DNA from 3 places in the Streptomyces sp. MS06 genome. Region 3 is predicted to be linked to each of the others. Evidence: riboswitches for the same ligand, from Rfam matches in the RefSeq annotation. Region 3 holds a riboswitch; each other region holds the start of a gene.
The links. Region 3 has a riboswitch for cyclic di-AMP ahead of ACL02U_RS18275 (C40 family peptidase). Riboswitches for the same ligand answer to the same signal wherever they lie in the genome.
Positions count from the first base shown of each region.

Region 1: another riboswitch for cyclic di-AMP. It lies ahead of ACL02U_RS25280 (transglycosylase family protein); the one in region 3 lies ahead of ACL02U_RS18275 (C40 family peptidase).
Region 2: another riboswitch for cyclic di-AMP. It lies ahead of ACL02U_RS17845 (M23 family metallopeptidase); the one in region 3 lies ahead of ACL02U_RS18275 (C40 family peptidase).

Region 1 is NZ_JBJZOJ010000055.1:11,318-16,361, forward strand. Features, by position in the region: gene ACL02U_RS25270 (cytochrome P450) at 1-572, shown strand, start outside; gene ACL02U_RS25275 (transglycosylase family protein) at 864-2,006, shown strand; cyclic di-AMP (ydaO/yuaA leader) riboswitch at 2,227-2,394, shown strand; gene ACL02U_RS25280 (transglycosylase family protein) at 2,399-3,130, shown strand; gene eno (phosphopyruvate hydratase) at 3,640-4,920, shown strand; gene ACL02U_RS25290 (FtsB family cell division protein) at 5,034-5,044, shown strand, end outside.
Region 2 is NZ_JBJZOJ010000030.1:20,074-25,117, forward strand. Features, by position in the region: gene ACL02U_RS17840 (aldo/keto reductase) at 1-224, opposite strand, end outside; gene ACL02U_RS17845 (M23 family metallopeptidase) at 606-1,667, opposite strand; cyclic di-AMP (ydaO/yuaA leader) riboswitch at 1,679-1,836, opposite strand; tRNA gene ACL02U_RS17850 (tRNA-Met) at 2,325-2,398, opposite strand; gene ACL02U_RS17855 (dihydrofolate reductase family protein) at 3,008-4,144, shown strand; gene ACL02U_RS17860 (hypothetical protein) at 4,333-4,974, shown strand.
Region 3 is NZ_JBJZOJ010000031.1:22,240-27,283, reverse strand. Features, by position in the region: gene ACL02U_RS18290 (urease subunit alpha) at 1-1,675, opposite strand, end outside; gene ACL02U_RS18285 (urease subunit beta) at 1,668-1,979, opposite strand; gene ACL02U_RS18280 (urease subunit gamma) at 1,990-2,292, opposite strand; cyclic di-AMP (ydaO/yuaA leader) riboswitch at 3,191-3,394, shown strand; gene ACL02U_RS18275 (C40 family peptidase) at 3,398-3,871, shown strand; gene ACL02U_RS18270 (ATP-binding protein) at 4,278-4,739, opposite strand; gene ACL02U_RS18265 (helix-turn-helix domain-containing protein) at 4,968-5,044, shown strand, end outside.

The sequences.
Region 1 (5,044 bases), on a different contig from region 3:
ACGAGGCGGCCGCGATGGCGTTCATCCTCCTGTTCGCCGGGTTCGAGACCACCGTCAACCTGATCGGGAACGGCACCCACGCCCTGCTCACCCACCCCGGCCAGCGCTCCCGGCTGCAGTCCTCGCTGGCCGCCGGCGACCAGGCTCTGCTCGCCACCGGCGTGGAGGAACTGCTGCGCTACGACGGTCCCGTCGAACTCGCCACCTGGCGCTTCGCGACCCGGCCGGTCAGTATCGGCGGCCGGGACATCGCACCCGGCGACCCGGTCCTGGTCGTCCTGGCCGCCGCCGACCGCGACCCGGACCGCTTCACCGACCCCGACACGCTCGACCTGTCCCGAGGCGACAACCAGCACCTCGGGTACGGGCACGGCATCCACTACTGCCTCGGAGCGCCGCTCGCCCGGCTGGAGGGCCGTACCGCGCTCGCCACCCTGCTGACCCGCCTGCCCGACCTGCGACCGGCCGCGGATCCGGCGGATCTGCGGTGGCGCGGCGGACTCATCATGCGTGGACTGCGCACCCTGCCGGTGGAGTTCACGCCCGTCGACCGGGGGCGCACGGTGCCGTGACCCGGCGGTGGCGTCCGCCGCCGTACCGCGCCTCCCGGTCCCGGGCCCGACGGGAACACGGAACCCACACCACCGACCTGACACATGCTCACTTCTGTGATCTTCACGTGATCTGCGCGGCATTAACTTGTGACAACTGATCGTCAGCCGATACGTTCACTCGTCAGCGTGGCGCATCGCATCACCTGCCACGCCGGTCCCCGCTGTCTCGCGAAAGGCCCCTGCATGCTCACCGGGAACGGCCGTCACCGTCGCCCCCGTCAGGCTCCGGCTCTCGTCGTCGCGGCCGGAGTGACCGGTTCCGCCATCGCCATCCCGCTCCTCGGCGCCGCCGGCGCGCACGCGGCCGACGGCAGCACCTGGGACAAGGTGGCGGAGTGCGAGACCGGCGGCTCCTGGAGTGCGAACCCCGGCAGCGGCGTCTACGGGGGACTGCACCTGACCCAGGCGGACTGGGAGGCGCACGGTGGCCTGAAGTACGCGGCCCGCCCCGACCTCGCCAGCCGCTCCCAGCAGATAGCGGTCGCCGAGAAGGTGCTGGCGGACCAGGGCGTCGGCCACTGGCCGCTGTGCGGGCCGGTCTCGGGTCTCGCCCAGGACTCCGGATCGGCCGATGTCGACACCGGTGTCGCGGGTGACGCAACCTCGGGCAAAGCATCCGGATCGTCCGGATCCTCCGGATCAGCAGGTTCGGCCGGTTCGGCGGGTTCGGGAATTTCATCCGGCTCGTCCGGCTCGCACGGGCTGTCCGATTCACCGGGATCGCCGGACGGCTCCGGCGACTTCGGCGACTCGGGCGCGTCCGATGGGGCGGGGTCGGCCCCGGCCGGATCCTCGGGGGTAGCCGGTTCCTCTGCTTCGCCGGGCAGCGCTTCGTCCTCTTCCGGCACTTCGACGGGTTCGCCGGATTCGGCACCGTCCGGGGATGTTTCGTCCGCTTCGCCCTCCCTGTCGCCCTCCTCTGGTGGGGGGAGTGCGGCGGGTGACGGTTCCCCCGCCGGGGCGCCGTCGGGTGTCGCCGACCCGCAGGGTGCCGACGGGACTTCCGGGGCGACTTCCGGAGAAAGTGAGGAAACCGGCGATCCGGGCAACGAGGGGCAGAGCGCCGGTTCTTCGTACCTTGTGGACACCGGTGCGCTGGGTACCGGCCGGCATCGCGGCCCCAGGGCGAACGAGGATGCCCCCGGTGCCGGAGATGTCGCGAGTGTGCCGGATGCCAGGGGTGCCGGAACCGATGCCGCCGCCTCCGGTGGTCGGCATGCCGCGGACGGCGGTGACTCGTACACCGTCCGCGCCGGCGACACCCTGGCCTCCATCGCCGACTCCCTTGGCGTCGACGGCGGCTGGCGCGCGCTCTACGCCGCGAACAAGGACGTCGTCGGTGCCGACCCCGGCCACATCCTCCCCGGTCAGACCTTGCACGCCGACGCGTAGCCGGTTTCCGGCAGGTCGCCTGAACCGGGCAAAAACACTGGGAGTTAACGCCCCGTTCGATGTCTGATGTCCGGTTTGGCGAAACTGTGGGATGAGTCTCAGAAGCCCTGATCGTCTTTGAATTCCGGCGGATCGCGTGTCTACCGTCAGGATCGCTCGTCACCGCGAGCCCCGGCTGCCGCAACGCCGAATCCTGCCAGCGGCCGCTCGGGAACAGTCGTCGCTTCGAGCGCCGTAGGCAGGAGCGGGGGACCCAAGGTAAGTGCCGTGCCGGGCAGTCGAACCGGACCGGCTTGGGGTGAAGCCGTGCCTCCCAGGAGGGGCCGGCCGGGCAACTCACCAGGCCCGAACCCGACAGCTCACCTCGCAGGCGTCGGTGAGGGGATCCTTCCATGCTGTTTTCCGGCAAGGGCAAGCACCGTCGTCCGTCCAAGGCCAGCCGCGCCATCGCCATCGCCGGTGTCGCCGGCGCCGCCGTCGCCGCCCCGCTGATCGCGTCCGGCACCGCCTCCGCCGCCACCGCCTCCGAGTGGGACGCCGTCGCCCAGTGCGAGTCCGGCGGCAACTGGTCCATCAACACCGGTAACGGCTTCTACGGCGGCCTGCAGTTCACCGCCTCCACCTGGGCCGCCTACGGCGGTACGCAGTACGCCGCCCGCGCCGACCTCGCGAGCAAGTCGCAGCAGATCGCGATCGCCGAGAAGGTGCTCGCGGGCCAGGGCAAGGGTGCCTGGCCGGTCTGCGGCACCGGTCTGTCCGGCGCGGCCTACAACGGCGGCTCCACGCAGAGCAGCCAGAGCAGCCAGAGCAGCCAGAGCGGTCAGAGCGGTCAGAGCAGCCAGTCCACCACCCAGCGCTCCACCGGGCAGAGCACCTCCCGCTCCGCCGAGCGCCCGGCTCAGACGCACAAGACCGAGCAGAGCCACAAGACCGTCACCACCCCGACCGGCAAGAAGGTCAGGAAGGGCGACGGCGAGTACAAGGTGGTCAAGGGCGACAGCCTCAGCGCGATCGCGGCGAGCCACCACGTCAAGGGCGGCTGGCACAAGCTGTTCCAGCTCAACAAGGACATCATCGACGACGCCGACCTCATCTACCCGGGTCAGCAGCTGCACCTGAAGTAAGGTTCAGCGGCCCCGTCCCCACGGGCTCCCCGCCCCGGTGCGTGTTCCCCCGTACGCACCGGGGCGGGGTCTTTTCCTCCCCCGCCCCCTACGGCCGCCGCGCCCGCTCCCCTCCGGATCGCCGCGCAACCCCCTCTGCGGATCGCCCGGCACGCCCCCGTGCGGCCCCCGCGCCGGCCGACCCCGGTACGCGGCGCGCCCGCCCTTCCGTTGCGCACCCCGGCCAGCCCTGCGTCGCCCTTCCGTCGCGCACCCGGTCCGCCCTGCGTCGCCCTTCCACCGCGCACCCGGTCCGCCCTGCGCGGCCCCTCCGCCCCGCACCCGTTCCGCCGGGCCGTCGTTCCGAAAAGGCGCCCTCCCCTTTGTTCCGTTAGAAAACAAAGGGTACGGTCGGTCCTGTCCACGGGCCGGTCGGTCGGCTGGCCGATGGCCCTGAGACGGTTAGGCTCTAGTCGCAAGGCTCACGTGGCCCCGCACTTCCAGCGTCACATCCCAAGAAGGAGATGCTCGTGCCGTCCATCGACGTCGTCGTAGCCCGGGAAATCCTGGACTCCCGAGGCAACCCCACGGTCGAGGTCGAGGTCGGCCTCGACGACGGCAGCACGGGTCGTGCCGCCGTCCCGTCCGGTGCCTCGACGGGTGCCTTCGAGGCCATCGAGCTCCGTGACGGCGACCCCAACCGCTACCAGGGCAAGGGCGTCGAGAAGGCCGTCCTCGCCGTCATCGAGCAGATCGGCCCGGAGCTGGTCGGCTACGACGCCACCGAGCAGCGCCTCATCGACCAGGCCATGTTCGACCTGGACGCCACCGACAACAAGGGCTCGCTCGGCGCCAACGCCATCCTCGGCGTCTCCCTCGCCGTCGCCCACGCCGCCTCCGAGGCCAGCGACCTGCCGCTGTTCCGCTACCTGGGCGGCCCGAACGCGCACCTGCTGCCGGTGCCGATGATGAACATCCTGAACGGCGGCTCGCACGCCGACTCCAACGTGGACATCCAGGAGTTCATGATCGCCCCGATCGGCGCGGAGTCCTTCTCCGAGGCCCTCCGCTGGGGCGCCGAGGTCTACCACACGCTGAAGAAGGTCCTGAAGAGCAAGGGCCTGGCCACCGGCCTCGGCGACGAGGGCGGCTTCGCCCCCGACCTCGGCTCCAACCGCGAGGCCCTCGACCTCATCCTGGAGGCCGTCAAGGAGGCCGGCTACACCCCCGGCGAGCAGATCGCGCTCGCCCTGGACGTGGCCGCGTCCGAGTTCTACAAGGACGGCTCCTACTCCTTCGAGGGCAAGAGCCGCTCCGCCGCCGAGATGACCGAGTACTACGCCGAGCTGGTCGAGGCGTACCCGCTGGTCTCCATCGAGGACCCGCTGTTCGAGGACGACTGGGACGGCTGGAAGATCATCACCGAGAAGCTCGGTGAGAAGGTCCAGCTGGTCGGCGACGACCTGTTCGTCACCAACCCCGAGCGCCTGGCCCGCGGCATCGAGGAGAACTCGGCCAACGCCCTCCTCGTCAAGGTGAACCAGATCGGCTCGCTGACCGAGACCCTGGACGCCGTCGAGCTGGCCCAGCGCAACGGCTTCAAGTGCATGATGTCCCACCGCTCCGGCGAGACCGAGGACGTCACCATCGCCGACCTGGCCGTCGCCACCAACTGCGGCCAGATCAAGACCGGCGCCCCGGCCCGCTCCGAGCGCGTCGCCAAGTACAACCAGCTGCTGCGCATCGAGGAGATCCTCGACGACGCCGCGGTGTACGCCGGCCGCAGCGCCTTCCCGCGCTTCAAGGGCTGACCCGGCGAGCCGGACCGCGCTCCAGCCAGTCCTCCGTACGTCCCCGCACCCGGTCCCGTACCGTGTGCGGGGACGTACGCACGTGTGAGCACGCTCGGAGGGGAGGCGGGGACATGGCCGGGAG
Region 2 (5,044 bases), on a different contig from region 3:
GCCGCCCACCTGCCGATGACGGTCTCTGACTCGCCGCCCCGGTTGCCCTCGGCCCAGGCCGAGTAGGAGTCGGCGGTGTCGATGAAGTTGCCTCCGGCGGCCGCGTAGGCGTCCAGCACGGCGAAGGACAGGTCCTGGTCGGCGGTCCAGCCGAAGACGTTGCCGCCGAGGGCGAGCGGGAAGACCTCCAGGTCGGAACTGCCGAGTTTGCGCAGAGAAGTCATGGTGTGCGTCAACGCGGCCGGTGCGTGCGGCTATTCCGGTGCGGGGTGACCGGCCCCGCCGCCTCCCCGCGGTCCCGGGTGGGCCGCGGTCTCCGTTCCCGGGCGGTGGCGGACGCCGCGCCGGCCGGCGGTCGTCGGGCCCGGTCCCGGGGTGCGGCCGCCGGCGCGGCGGAGGCCCGGCGGACCCGACGTCGGGGGGTGCCGTCAGGACCGCCGGGGGTCAGGGGTGCGAGTGGGAAGCGGAGCGCCACCCTGAGGGACACTCCCGGTGGGGGCGGCAGGGTTCCGGGCGCGGGGAGCCCGCCGAGGTCGGGGACCCGGCGCCCGCATCGGGTCCGGGCGGGGCGCGGAACCGCCCCGGGGAACGGGAGGGAGCGCTGGTCAGGGAGTGAGGCCCTTGCCGCGCAGCCACGCCATCGGGTCGGTCGCGGTGGCCTGGCCGTTGGGGTGGACCTCCAGGTGCAGGTGGGGGCCCGTGACGTTGCCGGTGGCCCCCACCCGGCCGATGACATCACCGGTGCTGACCTTCTGGCCGACACTGACGTTGATCGACGACTGGTGGCAGAACCACAGCTCCGTGCCGTCGTCCAGGGTGAGGATCGTCCGGTAGCCGTAGGAACCGGCCCAGCCCGCCTCGGTGACGGTGCCGCTGTGCACCGCCTTGATCAGGGTGCCGGTGGGCGCGGCGAAGTCGAGGCCGGTGTGGTAGCCGGAGGACCACAGCGAGCCGGCCTCCCCGAAGGTGGAGGTGATGGTGTACGAGACGACCGGCAGCGTGTACTGGCGGGCCAGCGCGGCCAGGCGCTCGGCCTCGGCCTTCTTCGCGGCCTCCGCCTCGGCCTTCTTCTTGGCGGCGGCGGCTTCTTCGGCGGCCTTCTGCTCCGCGGCGGCGGCGGCCTTCTCGGTCTCCTCGGCGAGGGAGGCCTCGGTTGCGGCCTGTGCCTTGGCGTCGACCTGGACCTGCTGCGACTCGGCCTGGGCCATGATGCGGTTGCGCAGCGCCTCTCCGGCGTCGGCCGAGCCCTGCCGGCTGTCGGAGACGGTCATGCCGACGCCGCTGAGCGGCGCCGTGGCGGTTCCGCCCGCCGCATCCGCCTGCGAGCCACCGGCGTCGCCGGAACCGTCGGAGATGAGCGAACCGACGGAGGGCAGGTCGGGCAGCGAGATGGACACCGGCGGCTTGCCGGTCTGCGCGCTGGCCATGCCGCCCGCGCCGACGGCCGCGATGACGCCGACGCCCAGCACGGTGGAGCTGCGGGCGAGTCCGCCGCCGCGCTGCTTGACGACGCGGTGCCGACCGCGGACGGGACGGACGGACTCCTCGGTGGGGTTCCACTCCTCCCAGGGGCCTTCGTCGCTGCGGTGGTCGCCGTAGCCGAACGTCTCTGGGCCGCGCTGACTCGGCACGTACGGGGCCTCGGGGGCAAGCCGGTTGGACGCCACGCGGGCGTACTCCTTTCCTTCCGTCTCGCCTACCGGGTTAGCTGACGGGTTCGGAGCGGGAAGGTCTCCTACGCGCGCATGCCGACCGCCCTCAGACGGAGCCATGCGCCCGATTCACCCCAATACGGTGGTTCCCCGGTTCCCTGACGGGATTCGGCGCGTGAGCACGTAGCCGCCTCCTGTGACGGCTGGGACAAGCGCGCTGCGTTATCGAACGTTAATAGACGCGTAGGCGAGATTCCAAGCCGTTCGGCTTGATCATTAACATTTTCGGCCTGGACTTACAGGTCATGAACGGGCGAAAACGGGCTAGTTGACCCCGTCTCGAGAGGGGGGCGCCGAGCACCCCGAAACTGACGTTGTGTCAGTTGTTATCGGAGGGAGGTCGCCCGCTGACGTACCGTGACGACGTTCCCGACGCCTGCCCCGAGGACCGTCGCGGCGATTTCCCGGTGGCCTTTCGACGGCCTCGGCGACGCCCTCCGCGGTGACCCCTACGCCGACTTCCGCGCCGGAATCCGTGACCGACGGAAGCCACCCGGCGCCGGGGACCGCCGCACCGGAGAGGACCGCGCCGCGCGAGCGGGCTCCACACTTCCCGTCACGCAGAAAAGCCGAGGGCCGGAAACCTTTCGGCTTCCGGCCCTCGGCCTTCAGTAGCGGGGACAGGATTTGAACCTGCGACCTCTGGGTTATGAGCCCAGCGAGCTACCGAGCTGCTCCACCCCGCGTCGGCGTGCCTTCACTGTACGGCATGTGCGGCGCGAAGAGCGAATCGATTCCCCCGGGCCCCTCACCACCGCCCGGAGCCCACCCTCGCCACCGGCACCACCGGCACCACCGGCACCCCCATCCCGCACCTCCGCCATCCCGCACCTCCGTCGGCCCCGCACCGGCCCCGGCGCCACCCCGCTTCCGCCACCGGCCGGTCCCGGCGGAGCCCGCCGGGCCCCGGAGAGGCCGCGGTCCGGGCCGGCCGGGCACGAACGATCGTCCGCGGGTCTCGTACGCTCGGCGGCACCGGCGGCGAGCAGCCGGCGGCCCGCGGCCCGGAGGGAACGGCCAGGATGAAGCGGTGCGGCAGCGGCCCGAGGGCCCGGGGTGCATTCCCCCGCGCACGGGGGACGGCACGCCCGGCGGCCGCCCTGCCGCCACCGACCCGCCACCCCGCCCACACCACGCCCGCCGGCCCGCCACCCCACCGGCCCGCCGGCCCGCCGGCCCGCCGACACCCGCGGGCCCCCCGACCCGCCTGGGCCCGCACACCCGCACACCCGCCCGCACACCCGCCCGCACATCGCCCGCCCTCCGTACGCACGAGCCCCGCCCTGGAGCACCCGATGCCCCTCCCCCACGTCCTCCTCTCCGCCGCCGTCTCCCTCGACGGCTACCTGGACGACACCGGCCCCGAGCGCCTCCTGCTCTCCAGCCCGGCCGACTTCGACCGGGTCGACGAGGTGCGGGCGTCGGTGGACGCGATCCTGGTCGGGGCCGGAACCATCCGCGCCGACAACCCGCGCCTGCTGGTCAACTCTCCGGAGCGGCGTGCCGCACGCGTCGCGGCGGGCCGGCCGGAGTTCCCGCTGAAGGTCGCGGTGACCGCGTCCGGCGATCTGGATCCGGCGGCCCGCTTCTGGCACACCGGCGGTGCCAAGCTGGTCTGTACGACGGACGAGGGCGCCGAGCGGGCCCGGCGGGCCGGCCTGGCGGCGGACGTCGTGTCCCTGGGCCCGGAGCTGCGCGACTGGCGGCCCCTGCTGGAGCACCTGTACGACGAGCGCGGCGTGCGGCGTCTCATGGTCGAGGGCGGCGGCACCGTCCACACCCAGCTTCTGCAGCAGGGCCTGGCCGACGAACTGCAGCTCGTCCTGGCCCCGCTCCTCGTGGGCGACCCGGACGCCCCCCGCCTGTTCGGGCCCGGCGCCTACCAGGGCGGACGGCTGCGCCTCCTGGAGACCCGCCGCATCGAGGACGTCGTCCTGGCCCGCTACGCCCCCACGGCGCCGGGCACCGGACCGGCGGTCTCGGCCGCCGACCGCCGGTGGCTGGAGCTGGCCTGCGACCTCGCGGCGCAGTGCCCCCCGTCGGAGACCGCGTTCTCGGTGGGCGCGGTGGTCGTCGCGTCCGACGGGTCCGAACTGGCCCGCGGCCACTCCCGCGAGGGAGCGGACCCGGTGGTGCACGCGGAGGAGGCGGCCCTGGCCAAGATCTCGCCCGGCGACCCGCGGCTGGCCACCGCCACCGTCTTCAGCAGCCTGGAGCCCTGCGCCCGCCGCGCCTCCCGCCCCGCCCCGTGCGCCCGGCTGATCCTGGACGCGGGCGTCCGCCGGGTGGTGACCGCCTGGCGCGAGCCGGACACCTTCGTCGCGGGCGCCGACGGGAACGCGTTGCTGACGTCGGGCGGCGCCGTCGTCGTCGTACTGCCGGAGTACGAGCAGCGGGCCAAGGAACCGAACCGGCACCTGGTGGGGGGCTGACTCCGCCGGGGCGGCGGTCCTTCCACCGGATGGCGGCACCGGTCCCTCCGTCACCGCCTCCGGCGTGCGCACGCGCGGCGACCGTGACGCAATGGTCCGGTGATGCCCTCCACGCACTTTTCAGGACGTCCGACATGCGCAGCCGCCGGGCGGCGCCCGGGCTGCCACGACGAAGAGCGAGCCACCCCATGAGCACTGGTGCACCCCGCGCACGGAACCCCGTCCGGCAGCGCCCGGTCGCCGGAACACTGGCCGGGCTGGGGCTGGCGGCGCTGACCGCCGCGTCGCTCGTCTCCTGCAGCACGGACAGCGGCGGCAGCAGCCCTTCGTTCACTCCCACTCCCACCGGGCCGGAGACCGCCTCGTTCTCCGGCACCCCGCCGTCCGCCCTCTCCTCGCTCGGGGCGTCCGTCAAGGCGTCGGCCCGTGCCAGGGCCTCGGCCGCGGCATCCTCCGCCTCGGCCCGCGCCTCGGAGTTCGAGGCATCGGTCTCGGCCGAGGCGGAGCGCGCCAACGCGGCCGCCCGGAAGGCGCTCGAGAACGTCGAGGGCCGGGGCAACGCGATCTCCGACGTATCGCTCACCGGCATGCCGACACCCCAGACGGGCGGCCTGCTCGCCCTGATCGTGAACATCACCAACAGCACCGACAAGACCGCCTCCTACGCCGTGCAGGTCGACTTCCGGGACCCCGACGGCAAGGTCGCCGAGACCCGCTACGTCGGCGCCGAGGACCTGAAGCCGGGCGAGAAGGCGCACCCCCTCGCCATCAGCCGCAAGCCCCTGGAACCCAGGCTCACCGCCGAGATCGCCAAGGCTCAGCGCTACTGAGCGGCCCGGTACCGGCCCGCGGTGCAGCGCGCCGTGGCGGGAACCGTCCCGTGCGGGCCGGTCGGCAGGC
Region 3 (5,044 bases):
CCGCCTCCACCAGCTCCCCGTCGATGCGCACGGCGAAGCTGTCCGGGTCGATCTCGACGCGGGGGCGGGCGTCGTTCTCCCGCATGTCCGCCTTGGACACCGAGCGGGTCGACTCGATGGCGAGGAACCGCTTGCCCAGTCCCAGCCGTTCCGGCAGACCGTCCTCGACGGCGGCCGGGGCGACGAAGTTGACCGAGTTCGCGGCGGGCGCCCGTCCGATCGCCCCGTACATAGGGCGCGGCAGCACCGGCTGCGGGGTCGGGATCGACGCGTTCGCGTCGCCCATCTGCGCGTAGGCGATCTGCCCGCCCTTGAGGACGAGGTGGGGCTTGACGCCGAAGAAGGCGGGTTCCCACAGGACGAGGTCCGCGAGCTTGCCGGTCTCCACGGAGCCGATCTCCCGGGCGAGTCCCTGCGCGACCGCCGGATTGATCGTGTACTTGGCGACGTACCGGCGCACCCGCAGGTTGTCCGCGGCGCCGTCGCCCGGCAGCGCGCCCCGCCGCCGCTTCATGACGTGCGCGGTCTGCCAGGTCCGCATGATCACCTCTCCGACCCGTCCCATGGCCTGCGAGTCGGAGGAGATGATGGAGATGGCCCCCAGGTCGTGGAGCACGTCCTCCGCGCCGATCGTCGACGGCCGGATCCGGGACTCGGCGAAGGCCAGGTCCTCCGGCACCGCGGGGTTGAGGTGGTGGCACACCATCAGCATGTCGAGATGCTCCTCGACGGTGTTGACGGTGAACGGCCGCGTCGGGTTGGTCGAACTCGGCAGCACGTGCGGTTCGGAGACCACGCTCATGATGTCGGGTGCGTGGCCGCCGCCCGCTCCCTCGGTGTGGTAGGCGTGGATGCTGCGCCCGGCGATCGCGGCGAGGGTGTCGCCCACGAACCCGGCCTCGTTGAGCGTGTCGGTGTGGATGGCGACCTGGACGCCGGTCCGGTCGGCCACGGTGAGGGCGGCGTCGATGGCGGCCGGCGTCGAGCCCCAGTCCTCGTGCAGTTTCAGGCCCAGGGCGCCACCGCGGATCTGGGAGAGCATCGCCTCGTGGGAGACGGTGTTGCCCTTGCCGAGCAGGCCGATGTTGAGCGGGTGGTCCTCCATCGCCTCCAGCATCCGGGCGAGGTGCCAGGGCCCGGGGGTCACCGTGGTCGCCTTGGACCCCTCGGCCGGTCCGGTGCCGCCGCCGACCAGCGTCGTGATCCCCGAGGACAGCGCCTCGTCGGCGATCTGCGGGCAGACGAAGTGGACGTGGGCGTCGATCGCGCCGGCGGTGAGGATCCGGCCGTTCCCGGCGATCACCTCGGTCTCCGGGCCGATGACCAGGTCGGGGTGGACGCCGTCCATGGTGTCCGGGTTGCCGGCCTTGCCGATGCCGGTGATCCGTCCGTCGCGGATGCCGACGTCGGCCTTGACGATCCCCCAGTGGTCGATGACGACGGCGCCCGTCACCACCGTGTCCGGGGTGCCCTCGGCACGGGTGGCCCGGGACTGGCCCATCGACTCCCTGATGACCTTGCCGCCGCCGAACACCGCTTCGTCGCCGGCGAGTCCGGGCCCACCGGAGCGGTCCTCCTCGATCTCGACGAGCAGCTCGGTGTCGGCGAGCCGGATGCGGTCACCGGTGGTGGGGCCGAACAGGTCGGCGTACGCGGCGCGCGAGATCTCAGGCATCGAGGGCACCTCCGGTCCGGCCGCGCAGGCCGGGTACGACGCGGGCGCCGGCCAGCGGGACGAGTTCGACCTCGACGGGGATACCGGGTTCGAAGCGCACGGCGGTGCCGGCGGGAACGTTCAGCCGCCTGCCGTGGGCCGCCGCACGGTCGAACTCGAGGCCCGGGTTGGCCTCCGCGAAGTGGTAGTGGGAACCGACCTGCACGGGGCGGTCGGCGGCGTTCAGCACGAGCAGTGCCGTGACCTCGCGGCCCGCGTTGCACACGATCGGACCGTCGGCGAAGAGGATCTCTCCCGGTGTCATCGCCGCCCCCTCAGACGATCGGCTCGTGCACGGTGACGAGCTTGGTGCCGTCCGGGAAGGTGGCCTCCACCTGCACGTCGTGGACCATCTCGGCCACGCCGGGCATGACGTCGTCGCGGGTGAGCACCTTCCGCCCGGAGGACATCAGCTCGGCGACGGTCCTGCCGTCGCGGGCGCCTTCGAGGAGGTGCGAGGTGATCAGGGCGACGGCCTCGGGGTGGTTCAGTCTCAGCCCTCGGGAGCGGCGCTTCTCGGCGACGTCGGCCGCCACGTGGATCAGCAGCCTCTCCTGCTCGTGCGGGGTCAGTTGCATGTCCCACCTCACCTCCTCGCTCCGGACCGTGCGGGGTCCGGCTGCCGCAGCCACCGCGCCAGGGAATACACGTAGCACACGGACGAACCGCGCGAACCTTCGCGAACCGGATACGAAAACCCCAGGTGGCGTGGTGGGGCAGGTTAGTTCGGTGGAGTTTCAACGACGTTAAACCGAACCTTGATCACCTCATGACCGCGTCCTGGCGTGCCGCATACCGCCGCACACGGGCGAGTCGCGCGCCGACCGGGTGACGGTCCGGGACAGAAGTCGTCCTCCGGGGCGCAGGACGCCCCGTGAGGCGGAGGACGGTCCCTGGGACGGAGGACGGGCGGGCGGCAGGGCGGCGGTCCGGGGCGGGGCGACGCACGGGAGGGGGCGGCTCGCCGGCCGCGCGCCGGGACAGCTCGTCGAGGGCGGGGCGACGCGCGGGAGGGGGCGGGCACCGGTTCGGGACGACGCGGGCGTCGGTTCGGGCGGGCGGGACCACACCCTGCCGGTCGGACGGCCGCGGTGCCTCCCGGCGCGGGCGGTGCGCCGCCGCGCGTCGGCGGTTGACAACCTCCGTTCGCGCCGCCCTGTACCGGACCCCGCGACGGGTCCGGCGCGGCCCCGTTGAAACGCGCCGAACGACGGTCCCCTCATCGGCGTATCCGCACCGGTTTTTTCGGGCTCGCCGCGGTTGCGCCGCCCTCCCGGCCCGGCAACCCGCCGTACGTCTACGCCGCTGGTCCGGGGCAGGTCCGCAGGGTGGACGCCGGGTCCGGCCGGCCCGCACCCACCCCAACGGAGGAAGGGTGACCAACGACACATAGGCCAGGTTCCGTTGTGATTCTCCGGCGCCCGTGGGTGAGGATCCCTGACTGACGGCAAGCCCCCGCCACAGACGGCGGGGCGGTCCGGGCGGACGCCGAGTCCTGCCGCCGTCCGGGCGACGGGTCGACAGAAGTGGATCGGCAGGAGTGGAGGACCCGAGCACGACGGGCTGCCGGAGCGTCAGTTCCGAGCGGTCCTTGGGGTGAAGTCGCCGCCACGGCGACCGGGCAACTTCGCCAGCCCGAATCCGACAGGTCATCCTTCACAGGCGGATGACGAAGGGTTGCGCATGACTGTGCCCAATCGTGTCCCGTCCCTCATGGCCCGCGCCGGGACCGCCTCGGCCCTCACGCTCGCCGCGGTCGGCGGCTCGGTCCTGGTACCGGGCTTCGCCCCGGACGCCGCGGCCGCCACGGTGGCGACGAAGGCGCTCCACGTGGCGGCCTCCAAGAAGGGCTCGCCCTACCAGTGGGGCGCCACGGGCCCGTACCGCTTCGACTGCTCCGGTCTGACGCTGTACTCGTACAAGAAGGCGGGTAAGAAGCTGCCCCGAACGGCGGCCCAGCAGTACAACCGCACCCATCACGTTGCCGCCCGCCACCGCAGAGTCGGTGACCTGGTCTTCTTCCACTACGGCCGGAGCGTCTACCACGTCGGCATCTATGCCGGACGGGGGCGGATCTGGCATGCGCCGAAGACCGGCGACGTGGTGCGGCTGCAGAAGATCTGGACCGGCAGCGTCTGGTACGGCCGGGTCCGCTGACGGCCGCGTCGGACGACGGCCGGGTCCGCCGGCGAGCAGGCCCGGCGGCGGCCGGGCGGGGGCGGCGGCCGGGCGGGGGCGGCGGCCGGGCGGTGGCGGCGGCCGGGCGGGGGCGGCGGCCGGGCGGTGGCGGCGGCCGGGCGGGGGCGGCGGCCGGGCGGTGGCGGCGGCCGGGCGGTGGCGACCAACGAGGTGCCGTCGAGGCCGTGTCCGCCGGGCGCCGCGTCGCGGGCCCGGGTGACGCCCGTACACGGCAGTGGCCGCGTGTACCGGGTGATGGCGGTGCGGGCCCCGGGCTCCCTCCGGGCGGGCCCGGGCCGGCCCGGCCCGGGCCGGACGTGCCGGTCGCGGGCGGAGCCCCGCCGGCACCGGTGCCGGCGTGAGCCGCGCCCCGCCCAGCGGGGGCTCATGGCTCGGGCCGGTGGACCGCGGGGACCGCGTCGACCGCGGTGACGGTCCACGGCAGGGCGATGGAGACGGTCTTCCCGCCCTCCGGCGTGGGGCGCACGGTGAGGCTCCCGCCGCACTCCGCGGTCAGGCATCGGATGATCACCATCCCGCGGCCGTTGTCCTGCTGAACGGCCGCGGGGAGCCGTCTGGGGAAGCGGGGATGGCTGTCGGTGACGCCGATGCGCAGCTCCTCGTCCCGTTCCAGGGTGAGGCCCACCGTGAAGGTCGGCGACTGGCCGAAGGTGTGCTGGACGGCGTTGGTGGCCAGCTCGGAGACGATCAGCCGGATGGTGTCGGCGGTGTCCGAGTCCTCCGCCAGCCCCCACTCCGCGAGGGTGCCGGCCACGAAGGCACGGGCCGCGGGTACCGAGGCGGGATCGCTCGGCAGAGTGACGGATGCTTCCAGAAGATCTGCCATGGCGACGTCGTCCTTTTCCCGCGGGACCGCGGTCCGGCACGCGAGGCGGATGGTTCGAGTACGGTCCCGGACTGGTGCTTGGCCGCCAGACTGCCACCACAGGGGCGCTCATGGGCGGCGATCCACCAAGATGTGCATATATCTGTCGCTCGAAGCGGTGAACTCTGTTACTGCAGCACATATTTGGCAGGGCGACAGGAGTAAAGGAATACGAGGAGGAGTGGCGCGATGCAGGACGGTCCCGCGGTCCGCCGCCGGAAGCTGGGCGCCGAACTTCGCTCCCTGCGCACCGGTGCGGGTTTCAC